Regions from separate parts of the Streptomyces sp. NBC_00271 genome, predicted to be linked through region 3. Evidence: riboswitches for the same ligand, from Rfam matches in the RefSeq annotation. Region 3 holds a riboswitch; each other region holds the start of a gene.
The links. Region 3 has a riboswitch for cyclic di-AMP ahead of OG798_RS23800 (LysM peptidoglycan-binding domain-containing protein). Riboswitches for the same ligand answer to the same signal wherever they lie in the genome.
Positions count from the first base shown of each region.

Region 1: linked by a shared signal. The riboswitch ahead of OG798_RS12190 (C40 family peptidase) and the one ahead of OG798_RS23800 (LysM peptidoglycan-binding domain-containing protein) in region 3 are both predicted to bind cyclic di-AMP.
Region 2: linked by a shared signal. The riboswitch ahead of OG798_RS32305 (C40 family peptidase) and the one ahead of OG798_RS23800 (LysM peptidoglycan-binding domain-containing protein) in region 3 are both predicted to bind cyclic di-AMP.

Region 1 is NZ_CP108070.1:2,581,839-2,586,106, reverse strand. Features, by position in the region: gene OG798_RS12205 (helix-turn-helix domain-containing protein) at 1-532, opposite strand, end outside; gene OG798_RS12200 (ATP-binding protein) at 745-1,203, shown strand; gene OG798_RS12195 (DUF6328 family protein) at 1,485-2,006, opposite strand; gene OG798_RS12190 (C40 family peptidase) at 2,092-2,565, opposite strand; cyclic di-AMP (ydaO/yuaA leader) riboswitch at 2,569-2,723, opposite strand; gene OG798_RS12185 (hypothetical protein) at 3,101-3,406, opposite strand; gene OG798_RS12180 (ATP-dependent Clp protease proteolytic subunit) at 3,414-4,070, opposite strand.
Region 2 is NZ_CP108070.1:7,072,963-7,077,230, forward strand. Features, by position in the region: gene OG798_RS32295 (hypothetical protein) at 1-47, shown strand, start outside; gene OG798_RS32300 (tellurite resistance/C4-dicarboxylate transporter family protein) at 139-1,113, opposite strand; gene OG798_RS32305 (C40 family peptidase) at 1,209-2,369, opposite strand; cyclic di-AMP (ydaO/yuaA leader) riboswitch at 2,378-2,549, opposite strand; gene pcrA (DNA helicase PcrA) at 2,832-4,268, shown strand, end outside.
Region 3 is NZ_CP108070.1:5,187,469-5,191,736, forward strand. Features, by position in the region: gene OG798_RS23790 (FtsB family cell division protein) at 1-134, opposite strand, end outside; gene eno (phosphopyruvate hydratase) at 236-1,522, opposite strand; gene OG798_RS23800 (LysM peptidoglycan-binding domain-containing protein) at 1,860-2,570, opposite strand; cyclic di-AMP (ydaO/yuaA leader) riboswitch at 2,575-2,738, opposite strand; gene OG798_RS23805 (LysM peptidoglycan-binding domain-containing protein) at 2,922-3,863, opposite strand; gene OG798_RS23810 (cytochrome P450 family protein) at 4,101-4,268, opposite strand, start outside.

The sequences.
Region 1 (4,268 bases), 2.6 Mb from region 3:
ACACGGCCTCGTCGAGGACCGCGGTCAGTTCCAGCGGCGGATTCGAACGCAGGACGTCCTGCCGGGCGAGGCGCACCTCGACGAGCGCGTCGAGCTTGCCGTCCTCCAGGCCGCCGACGGCGACCCGGGTCACCTCCCGTGCGTACTCGGGCGTCTGGAGCAGTCCGGGTACCACCGTGGTCTCCAGCGTGCGCATGCCGCTGGCCTGGGACTCAAGACTGATGAAGTCGCGGTACGTGGGTGGCAGGACCCCGCGGTAGGCGTGCCACCAGTGATGGCGGCCGTTGCCCTCGGAGCCCGCGAGGCCGACCAGGAGTTCCCGTAACTCGGGCTCCGTGACGGCGTAGGCGTCCAACAGGCGCTCCACGTCGGCCGGTTTCACCCCACTGATACCGGTCTCGATCCGGCTCACCTTCGACTGGTGCCAGCCGACGAGACGGGCCGCCTCACCACTGGTGAGACCGGCGACGGCGCGCAGCGCGCGCAGTTCGGCACCGAGCTTGCGGCGGCGCACCGCGGGACCGTGCTGCATGGCCGTACTCCTTACTCCTTCCGAGCCGCCCAAATACGCTCCGTCGTCGTGGAGTTCACCGCATCGAGCGACAGATATATGCATATCTCGGTGGATCGCACCCGTGACCGGCCCAGTGATGGCAGTCTGGCGCGAAGCACCAGTCCGGGACCGTACTCGAACCATCCGCTCCGTGTCGGACTCCGGTCCCGTGGGAAAGGGACGACGTCGCCATGGCAGATCACCAGGAAGCATCCGTCACTCTGCCGAGCGATCCCGCCTCGGTCTCCGCGGCCCGGAATTTCGTCGCCGATGTGCTGGCCGAATGGGGCCTGCCGTGCGACGCCGAAGTCGCGGACACCGTACGCCTGATCGTGTCAGAACTAGCCACCAACGCCGTCCAACATACGTTCGGGCAGTCGCCCACCTTCACGGTGGACGTCCGGCTCGACCGAGACGAACACCTCAGGATCGGCGTCACCGACAGCCATCCGCGCTTTCCCAAACGTCTGCCTGCCGCCGTCCAGCAGGACAATGGACGGGGCATGGTGATCATCCGCTGGCTGACCGCCGAATGCGGCGGCAGACTCGTCGTCCGGCCCACCCGTGAGGGCGGCAAGACGGTCGCCATCGAGCTGCCCTGGACGGTGCCGGCCCAGCCGGTGACGGCCGGCGGCCCACAAGAGCCCTGAGGAGCGGCTCAGTTGTCGTGCTGCGCTGCGAGGCGCCTCGCAGCGGGGCCCGGAAGGCCTCGGCCGCCGGTGCCGAGACGTCCCCGGTCCGGTGGACGACGGAGATCGTACGGCGCGGATCTCCCGGTCCAGCAACAGCGGCCCCACCGGAGCCGCAGGCGGGACCAACCGCCCGCTGCGGCAGGGGTCCAACACCCACGCGCTCGACCCGAAGGCGCCGATCACCTTCCTCAGCCTGCTGCCACGGTTCGTGCCCGAGGGCAACCGGGCGATGAGCGCGCTCACGGTTCTCGGTCGGGTGCTTCTTTCGGAGCCGTCCCCGCGCTGACGACGGCACGGTGCACCAGGCCGGGCAGGAGGCCCCACAGCGCCACACAGACAAGCAGGGTGCCCGCGCCCGAGGCGATCCCGGCGGCGCGTCCCAGCGCGACGTCCACGACGAGCAGCACCGATCCCGTCAGCGCAAGCATCAGCACGCCCATTCCCACCGTGGACAGGACGGAGGAGACCCGCACGATGGTCGGCTTCGCGCCCTGCTGGAACAGCGACCTGTGCAGCGCGGCCGGCGCCGTGAAGAGCGCGGCGGCCGCCACGGCCAGCAGGAGGGTGGTGACGTACGTGGCGCGCTGCACCGTGTCGAGGGACGGGAAGCGTGGGGTGAACGCCAGTGTCAGCAGGAACGCGAAGAGGATCTGCACACCGGTCTGCGTGACGCGCAGTTCCTGGAGCAGCTCGCCGAAGTTTCGATCGGCGCGCTCGAGGGGCGTCTCGTTCCGTTCATCGGGGGAAGGTCGCTCAGCCATGCTGAACGAGTAACCGGTTCGTCCGCTTTTCACGCCCGGGGGGAACCCCGAGGGGGTGCCGGCCGGCGGCACCCCCTCGGGCAGGTCAGCTGACCCGGCCGTACCAGACGCTCTTCGTCCAGATCTTCTGCAGCTTCACGACCTCCCCTGTCTTCGGGGAGTGCCAGATCTTGCCCTTCCCGGCGTAGATGCCGACGTGGTACACGTTCCGGCCCGAGTGGAAGAACACCAGGTCTCCGGCCTTGCGGTGGGACGCGGAGATGTGGTGCGTCTTGTTGTACTGCGCCGCGGCCGTACGAGGCAGCGTCTTGCCCGCCTTCTTGTACGAGTAGAGCGTGAGCCCGGAGCAGTCGAAGCGGCGTGGCCCGGCGGCACCGTACTGGTACGGGGAGCCCTTCTTGGAAGCCGCGACCTGAAGTGCCTTCGTCGCCAACGTGGCCGCTTCGGCGTCGGATGCGACGCCAGGAACCACGAGGCTGCCGCCCACGGCGGCGATGGTGAGCGCCGAGGCCGTACCGGCCCGGGTCCACAGCGACGGGACACGATTGAGCGCAGTCATGCGCAACCCTTCGTCAGCCGCCTGTGAAGGATGACCTGTCGGATTCGGGCTGGCGAAGTAGCCCGGCCGCTTGCGCGGCTTCACCCCAAGGACCGCCCGGATCTCTCCGGCGACCCGTCTTGCTGGGTCCTCCACTCCTGCCGATGCACTTCTGTCGACCGGTCATCCGGGCAGCGGCAGGACTCGGCGTCCGCCCGGACCGCCCCGCCGCTGTGGCGGGGGCTTGTCGTCGGAAGGGATCTTCACGCATAGCAGTCACAAAATCCGAGCGGAACCGGCGATTTGTGGGGTTACTCACCACTCACCCGTTCGGGTGGACGACCCCCTGTTCGGGCGATGTTGGGGACACCGGCGACGCGCCCACCAGCACCGGAGCATCTCATTCCGCCTCCGGGGTACGCGCGTTGTGCAACTTTTTCGGTTCCCCGAAGGGGTGTGTGATTACTCCATCAGGGGGTACGCCATCTGGTCCGTTTGAACCCCGGGCCGGACGCCTCGCCGACGCGGCGCGCACGGCGACCCGGGTGGGGATGTGTCAATTGTCGGCTTCGGGCGGCAGCGTGACGCGGGCCGCCCGCCGCTCACCGTCGAGGACGCGCAGAGCCTGCGCCAGCGTCGGCGCGTGCACCTCGCTCTCGCCGCGCTGGTGCATCAGCGCGAGGGCGTCCCGCAGCTCGGTGGCCTTGGCGACCAGCGCCTGGGCGGCACGCAGCCCGCGATAGGTGTCTCCGGGCCTGGCCGGGTTGATACGGCCCAGCAGGTCGACCACGTCGAGGTAACGGTCGATCAGCTCGGCCTCGGCTCGTGTCAGCGCGGGCAGCGGGGGCAGTTCGGGCACCATCGGCGGATCACCTCGCGTCGGGTGTGGCGTTCTTCGCACCGGGCGCGGTGCGCGAGGTCTTGCGGCTGGGGATGATCCCGTCCACCAGTCCGTACGCCAACGCGGCCTGGGCGTCCAGGATCTTGTCCCGCTCGATGTCGGCGGCGACCTGTTCAGGACTCTGCCCCGTGTGCCGTACGAGCATGTCCTCCAGCAGCCTCCGAGTGCGCATCAACTCCTCGGCCTGGAGGGCCAGATCGCTCGCCTGTCCCTGCACCGGCTCGGGAAGTGACGGCTGGTGGATCAGCACCCGGGCACCCGGCAGCGCGAACCGCTTGCCCGGCGCGCCGCCGGCCAGCAGTACGGCGGCGGCCGACGCGGCCTGCCCCAGGCAGGTGGTCTCCACGTCGCAACTGACGAACTGCATCGTGTCGTAGATCGCCGTCATCGCGCTGAACGAGCCGCCGGGGGAGTTGATGTACAGCGCGATGTCCTGGTCCGGCGCCAGGTATTCGAGGTGCATGAACTGCGCCATCACGTCGTTCGCCGAGGTGTCGTCGATCGGCGTCCCGAGGAACACGATCCGCTCGTCGAGCAGCTTCGAGTACGGATCCAGGGTCCGGTGCCCCATGCTCGTCCGCTCGGTGAACTCGGGCAGGACATGACGGGCGGACGGTTCATTCATGGCACGCGCCTCCTGTGAAGGGTTCTGTAAAAAATGTACAGGACGTACAGAGCGGGGGGAGGGTGCTCGGCTGACAGCGAAAATCCCCGTGCGCCGCCGGTGAAGAGGGTCGCCCGATCGTGCGCACGGTCGTTTTCGGCGGAGCTGAACGAGATCGTCCGCTCTGTGGGGGTGCCGGGGGCCCGGTCTAAGCTGGTG
Region 2 (4,268 bases), 1.9 Mb from region 3:
GGCTGCTCACGACCGCGAACATCTTCATCGCGGTGCTCTGGACCTGACGGCCCCCCGAAGGCCCCCACGGACGGCTACGACGCTTCCGGACAGCGCTACAGATGCCCGACCGCTACGGTTCCTGCGGACGCCCGACCATTACGGCTCCTGTGGGTGTCTGACCGCTACGGCCACCACCGCCAGCCACGCCGCGACCGAGATCCACAGCAGTACTTGCCCGAGCGCCTTGAGCCAGCCGACGCCGATGGCGGCCGCGACCGACAGCGCCGCCACCGCCGTCATCCCCAGCGGGAACACGGTCGCCCAGCGCAGCACGTCGTAGCGCGGTCGGGGCCACAGGGCCTCCGCCACGGCCAGCACGCAGTACGAACCGAGGACGAGCACGAGCAGCGCCTCGGTCACCCAGCGGAGCACGCCGTTGTCGTCGTTGTTCCACAGGTAGATGTTCGCCTGGTACGCGAGGATCAGCTTCGACCCCGCCAGCGCCGAGATGGCGAGCGCGCCGCCCGCGACCCACTGGTCCCCGGCCCCCGTGGCGACCTCGCGGTAGTCGAAGTAGAACAGTGCCGCCGCGTAGAGCACGAGCCCCAGCCAGAACAGCACGAGCGCGGTGTGCGCGAGCCAGTCCGTGTGCGTCGCGGGGGCGAGCGTCGCGCCCAGCACCGCGAGCCCCTGCGTGGCCACACAGCCGAGGAACACCGCTCCGGGCATACGGGGCCGCCATCGCCGTACGACCAGGAAGAGCAACCCCGGCCAGAGCGCCGCCGCCAGGGCGAGCAGGGCCTCGGCCGGTACCTCCCACCCCAGTGTGACCAGCCGCGTGCCGAGCACGGCGGTCGCCGCGACCGCGGTGAGCGCGCTCGGTGTACCGGCCTCCGTCAGCCACCGCTCCCGCTCCCGCAGCAGCCGTACGACGAAGGCCGCGGCGAGCCCGAGCCAGCCGAGGGCCGCCAGGGCCAGCACGATCCGGGACAGGATCTCGTAGCCGGTCTGCTCCAGCCCGATCGAGATGATGCCGGTGGCCAGGATCGCGGCTCCGGCGCCCGGCGGATTCTGCGCCCACCAGCTGCGCAGGCCGGTCCACCGGGTGCCGGGCGGGGAGATGGCTGACATGGGCCCGATGCTAAGGACCTTCGAGCGGGTTGGCGGCGGGCCACGCGCGCGTGGAGCTCGATGAGCCCCACGCGCGCGTGCCGGGCACCGAGGCGTTAGGCCGGACGCACCACGCTGTGGATGATCGACTCGCCGCCGTAGAAGATCGACTCCTCGCGGACGTACGCGCCCGGCTTGGGGGCGTGGATCATCATGCCGTTGCCGACGTACAGGCCGACGTGGCTGATGTCGTCGTAGAAGAAGACGAGGTCACCGGGCTTGATGTCGGCGAGCGGGACCGTCGTGCCCACGTTGACCTGGTCCCAGGTGGTACGCGGGAGATCGACGCCGGCGGCCTTCCAGGCGGCCTGGGTGAGGCCGGAGCAGTCGTAGGAGCCGGGCCCGGTCGCGCCCCAGACGTACGGCTTGCCGACCTGGGTGCGGGCGAAGGCGAGGGCCTTGTCGGCGTTGGCGGTGTACGAGGAGTCGGTGGTCGAACTCCCCGAGGTGCCCGAGGTGCCGGTGGTCGTCTGCTGCTGGGCGGCCGCCTCCTGGGCCTTCTTCTCCGCCGCGGCCTGCTGCTGGGCCAGCTCCGCCGCCTTGCGGTCGGCCGCTTCCTGCTTCTTCTTCTCGATCGCCGCGAGCCGCGCCTTCTCCTCGGCGGTCAGTTTCGAGAGCAGGTCGCGCGCCGCGGCGAGCTTGCGCTGCACGTCGGCCTTGGACGTCTTCAGCGCGCTCTGCGTCGTGGTGAGCGTCTGCAGGCTCTGGGAGGCCTCCGCGCGCTTCTTGGTGGTGGCGGCCTGCTCGGTGATGTAGTCGTCGACGGCCACCTTCTGGCGGCTGGTCAGCCGGTCCATCAGCTGGGTCTGGTCGAAGTAGTCCTGCGGATTGTCGGCCAGCAGGAGGGTCGCGGTGTCGGGCGCGGAGGCGCCGGTGCGGTACTGCGCCGCGGCGAACGACCCCAGCTCCTCGCGCGCGGTGTTGAGCTTCTCGGTGCGCCGGGCCACGTCGTCGAGGAGGGAGTCGACGCGCTTGCGCTGCTGCGCGGTCTTCTCCCTGGTCGCGTTGTACTTCTCGGTCGCCGCCTCGGCCTGGTGGTAGAGGTCGTCGACCTTCTTCTCGACCTCTTCGATGCTCGGCTTGGGATCGGCCGAGGGCGCGGCGTTCGCCGTCTGGGAGAGCAGGGCCACGGAGGTGAGGGCCGCCGTGGCGAGGGCGGGGGTCCGTATACCCGCTATGCGCGTACCTGTAGGACTCCACTTGCGATGCGACGCCAAGAGAGGCGACTCCTTCCGTCTTCCGCCTACCGAGTTAGCTGTCGGGTTCGGGCGGGTGATTCCGGAAGGTTTGCCCTACGGTCCTTGTCCCAGTGGACAGTTGGACCGATTCACCCCAAGGTCGGTTGGGTCCCCGGCTCCGGCTGCCGTACGGCGCACCGGACTCGGCGGAGGCCGCACGGCCCGGCGGTGTTCGCCGGTTGGGTCGAGCGGCCTGCCCGGCACGCTAGCCAACTCATAAGTGTTCTGTGAAGTTTGATGTGCGATATGCCCGATACATTTTCGTGACCTTGACCTCGGGGGTCATTGGCCGTGGCTGACCGTGATGAAGCGATCCTGAACGGTGACGGCGTCCGCGGTGGAAGGAGCGACGGAAAAAGATCATGCGCGGTCGCGGAAAAACCGGTCGGGTTTCCAGGGTGGCCGCGGGTTGTCAGTGGGGCCGCCTAGACTCGGAGAGCGATGAGCAGCCTCTTTGATGACAGCTTTCTGGCGGACCTCCAGCCTTCCGGGGCCCACGAGGAAGAGCCCCCGCCGCCCGAGGACGGGGCGCCGGAGCCGCTTCCGGACGACCTGTTCGGCGGCCGCTTCGACGTGCCCGCGAGCCGGGACGCCTACTACCGCGACGGCGCGCCCCGCCCCGCCGTGGACCCGGCGGCCCTGCTGGACGGGCTGAACGAGAACCAGCGCGCGGCCGTGGTGCACTCCGGCTCCCCGCTGCTCATCGTGGCCGGCGCGGGCTCCGGCAAGACCCGGGTGCTCACGCACCGCATCGCTCATCTGCTGGGCGAGCGCCATGTCCACCCCGGCCAGATCCTCGCGATCACCTTCACGAACAAGGCTGCGGGCGAGATGAAGGAGCGCGTCGAGCAGCTCGTCGGCCCGCGCGCGAACGCGATGTGGGTGATGACCTTCCACAGCGCGTGTGTGCGGATCCTGCGCCGCGAGAGCAAGAAGCTCGGCTTCACCTCCTCGTTCTCGATCTACGACGCCGCCGACAGCAAGCGTCTGATGGCGCTCGTCTGCCGTGATCTGGATCTCGATCCCAAGCGCTTCCCGCCCAAGTCCTTCAGCGCCAAGATCTCGAACCTGAAGAACGAGCTGATCGACGAGGAGGACTTCGCCGTCCAGGCCGCCGACGGCTTCGAGAAGACCCTCGCCCAGGCCTACGCGATGTACCAGTCGCGGCTGCGCGAGGCCAACGCGCTCGACTTCGACGACCTGATCATGACCACGGTCAACCTGCTGCGTGCCTTCCCGGACGTCGCCGAGCACTACCGGCGCCGCTTCCGCCACGTCCTGGTCGACGAGTACCAGGACACGAACCACGCGCAGTACGCCCTGGTCAGGGAGCTCGTCGGCCCGGCCGCCGGTGACCGGCCCGAGGAAGCGCCGCCCACCGAGGGCGAGCTCGGGCCCGCCGAGCTGTGCGTCGTGGGCGACGCCGACCAGTCGATCTACGCCTTCCGCGGGGCGACCATCCGCAACATCCTCCAGTTCGAGGAGGACTACCCGGACGCGACGACGATCCTGCTGGAGCAGAACTACCGCTCCACCCAGACGATCCTGACCGCCGCGAACGCAGTCATCGAGCGCAACGAGTCCCGCCGCCCCAAGAACCTGTGGACCAACGCGGGCGCCGGTTCGAACATCACCGGCTATGTCGCCGACACCGAGCACGACGAGGCCCAGTTCGTCGCCGACGAGATAGACCGTCTCACCGACGCGGGCGAGGCCAGGGCGGGTGACGTCGCCGTCTTCTACCGGACGAACGCACAGTCCCGCGTCTTCGAAGAGATCTTCATCCGCGTCGGCCTGCCCTACAAGGTCGTCGGCGGCGTCCGCTTCTACGAGCGCAAGGAGGTCCGTGACGTCCTCGCGTACCTCAGGGTCCTGGCC
Region 3 (4,268 bases):
GCGGCGCGGCCGGTCAGGCGTGAGCGGCGGGCCTGGCGCTTGGTCTGCGAGCGGTAGACCCGGGCCGCCGTCTGCTCGCCGAGCAGCTTCAGCCTGGTCGCGGTGGAGAACCGGTCCCGGTCCTTCACGGCCATGTCCCGCCTCCCGTTCACACGCGCGTACGTCCCCGGACACGGTACGGGACCGGGTACGGGGACGTACGTACGACTGGCTAAGGCTTGACCCTCCGCGGGTGTCAGCCCTTGAAGCGGGGGAACGCGCTGCGGCCGGCGTACACCGCGGCGTCGTCGAGGATCTCCTCGATGCGCAGCAGCTGGTTGTACTTGGCGACGCGGTCCGAGCGGGCCGGGGCGCCGGTCTTGATCTGGCCGCAGTTCACCGCGACGGCGAGGTCGGCGATGGTGACGTCCTCGGTCTCACCGGAGCGGTGGGACATCATGCACTTGAAGCCGTTGCGCTGGGCCATCTCGACGGCGTCCAGGGTCTCGGTCAGCGAGCCGATCTGGTTGACCTTGACGAGCAGGGCGTTCGCGGAGCCCTCCTCGATGCCACGGGCCAGGCGCTCCGGGTTGGTGACGAAGAGGTCGTCGCCGACGATCTGGACCTTGTCGCCCAGCTTCTCGGTGATGACGTTCCAGCCGGCCCAGTCGTCCTCGTACAGCGGGTCCTCGATGGAGACCAGCGGGTACGCGGAGACGAGCTCCTCGTAGTACTCGGTCATCTCGGCGGCCGAGCGGGACTTGCCCTCGAACTCGTACTTGCCGTCCTTGTAGAACTCGGACGCGGCGACGTCGAGCGCGAGCGCGATCTGCTCGCCGGGGATGTAACCGGCCTGCTTGATGGCCTCGAGGATGAGGTCGAGCGCGGCGCGGTTCGACTCCAGGTTCGGGGCGAAGCCGCCCTCGTCGCCGAGGCCGGTGGACAGGCCCTTGGTCTTCAGCACCTTCTTGAGGGTGTGGTAGACCTCGGCACCCCAGCGCAGGGCCTCGGAGAAGGACTCCGCGCCGATCGGGGCGATCATGAACTCCTGGATGTCCACGTTGGAGTCGGCGTGCGAGCCGCCGTTCAGGATGTTCATCATCGGAACGGGCAGCAGGTGCGCGTTCGGGCCGCCCAGGTAGCGGAAGAGGGGGAGGTCGGACGCCTCGGAGGCGGCGTGCGCGACGGCGAGCGAGACGCCGAGGATGGCGTTGGCGCCGAGCGAGCCCTTGTTGTCGGTGGCGTCCAGGTCGAACATCGCCTGGTCGATCAGGCGCTGCTCGGTGGCGTCGTAACCGACGAGCTCCGGGCCGATCTGCTCGATGACGGCGAGGACGGCCTTCTCGACACCCTTGCCGCCGTAACGGTTGGGGTCACCGTCACGGAGCTCGATGGCCTCGAAGGCGCCGGTGGACGCGCCGGACGGAACGGCGGCACGACCCGTGCTGCCGTCGTCGAGGCCGACCTCGACCTCGACCGTGGGGTTGCCTCGGGAGTCCAGGATTTCCCGGGCTACGACGACGTCGATGGACGGCACGAGCATCTCCTTCTGGGATGTGACGCGGGTACGCGGAGCCTGTGATGGCTTCGCGACATGAGCCTAACCGCCCCGGGGGGATCGGCCAGCCGGTCGCCCACCCCTTGGGCAGAACTGAACGTACACATTGTTCCAGAACGGAACAAAAACGGGTACGGAAATCCGGGTACGAAATGCTCGGCGCGAAGTGCTGGAGACGAAAGACCCCGCTCCGGCGCGTACGGGGGAACACGCACCGGAGCGGGGAGCCCGTGGGGACGGGGGTGACCCTCACCGGGGTCTCCAGTGTGGAGACCCCTTTTATGCGGGACCTGTCATTCAGCCGAGGTGAAGCTGCCGATCATCAGCTGAGGTGCAGGCGCTGACCCGGGTAGATGAAGTCGGCGTCCTCGACGATGTCCTTGTTCAGCTTGAACAGCTGCTGCCAGCCGCCCTTGACCTGCTTCTTCTCGGCGATCGAGCTGAGGCTGTCACCCTTGACGACCTTGTACTCGCCGTCGCCCTTCTTGACCTTCTTGCCGGTCGGGGTGGAGACGGTCTTCTCGGCGGCCGGGCGCGACGCCGAACGGGAGGCCGCGGTGTCCGTCGAGCGGGTGGTGGTGCTGGTGCTCGGCGAGCTGTTCGACGAGGAGCTGTTCGAGGAGGACGAGGTCGACGGGGCGCTCGCACCGCCGGTGTACGCGGCGCTCGACAGGCCCGTGCCACAGGTCGGCCAGGCGCCCTTGCCCTGCGCGGCGAGGACCTTCTCGCCGACGGTGATCTGCTGGGACTTGGAGGCCTGGTTGGCGGTCGCGGCGTACGCGGTGCCGCCGTACGCGGCCCAGGTGGAGGCCGAGAACTGCAGACCGCCGTAGTAGCCGTTGCCGGTGTTGATGGACCAGTTCCCGCCGGACTCGCACTGGGCGACGGCGTCCCACTGGGAGGCGGTGGCGGCGGAGGCGTTGCCGGCCGCCATCAGCGGAGCGGCGATGGCGACACCGGTGACGCCGGCGAGCGTGGCGACACGCGTGGCCTTGGACGGACGGCGGTGCTTGCCCTTGCTGGAAAACAGCATGGAGAGATCCCCTCACCGACGCCTGCGAGGTGAGCTGTCGGGTTCGGGCGGGTGAGTGCCCGGCCGTGCGCTCTGAGCGCTCGGCTTCACCCCAAGCCGCTCCCGGTCAACTACCGGGCGCGGCGCATACCTTGGGTCCCCCGCTCCTGCCTACGGCGCTGACGCGTCGACTGTTCCCGTACGGCCGTTGGCAGGATTCGGCGTTGACGACCATCGGGGCCCGCTGTGGCGAGCGGTGACGACCGTAAGCAGGCGATCGGCTGAATTCCAAAGACGATCAGGGCCTTTGAGATCCATCTCTCACTCGCGCCAAACCGGACATTACACAGCGAACCATGACGCGAACTGCCCCTACTTTTCGCCCGATTCAGCACCAACTGCAAGGCTCTGACCGGGAAGGATGAGGTTCGGGTCGACGCCGACCGTCTTCTTGTTCGCGTCGTACAGCTCGGCCCATCCGCCTTCGAGGTCAAGGGCGTCCGCGATGGTCCAGAGATTGTCTCCGGCGCGCACGACGTAGGAGCCGTCGACGGCCTCGCGGGAGGCGCCGGCGCCTCGCGAGGCGTGCCGCCCGGAGGAGTCGTCGCTACGGCCGTCCACGGCGCTGTCGGTGGTGTTCTCGTCCGCGGTGCCGCCACGGTGGCGCCCCGCACCGGTCGTCGCGTTCTCGGACGTACCGGAAGAGTCGCCGCCCTGGCCGGAGTTGCCCGAGTCGTCGCTCTTCGTCGTTTCCGTGTCGGAGCCGTCCGCCCCCTGGGTGTCACCGCCGGCGTCGGCCTTCGTCGTGTTCTCGGTCGCCTTCGAGGACGAACCGGACGAAGACGAATCGGACTTCGAGCCGGACGAGCCGGAAGAGCCGGAAGAGCCGGAAGAGCCGGACGGAGTCGAAGTCGCGGACGAAGTGGACGAATCGGATGAACCAGATGAGTCCGATGTACTGGACGAGTCGTTCGCCACGCCCGTGTCGACCAGGATGTCGCCCGAGTGCTTGCTCAGCCCGGAGAGCGGTCCGCAGGTCGGCCAGGCGCTGAGGCCCCGGTCGTCGAGGAGCTTCTCGGCGATGGCTATCTGCTGCGAGCGGCTGGCCTCGTCGGCGCTCGACGCGTAGGCGAGACCGCCGTACTTCTCCCAGTCCGCCTGGCTGATCTGGAGCCCGCCGTAATACCCGTTGCCGCTGTCGGCACTCCACTGGCCGGCGCTCTCGCACTCGGCGACCCGGTCCCACGTGGTGCCGTCGGCCGCGCTCGCGCTGGTGGCACCGAGCAACGGGATCGCGATGGCGGATCCGGTCACTCCTGCCGCGACGATGAGGGCTGGGGCCTGACGGGGGCGACGATGGCGGCCGTTCCCGGAGAGCATGCGGAAGCCTTTCACGTGACAGCAGGTGACTACGCGACGTGTGAGTCGCGTTGACGAGTGAACGTATCCGCACCCGAACGCTTGTCACAAGTCGATGCAGCGTAGATCACGTGAAGATCACAGAGTTGAGTACGCGTCAGGTTTGAGCGCCCGTAGGTGTATGGTCGCCCGCTATCGCGAGACCGGTACCGGAGGCGTGAACTCCACTGGAAGCGTGCGCAATCCGCGCATAATGAGCCCGCCGCGCCAGCGCAAATCGGCCGAATCCCCCGCGAGTTGGAGGTCGGGGAGACGGGTGAGGAGGGTGGCGAGCGCGGTCTGACCCTCCAGGCGGGCGAG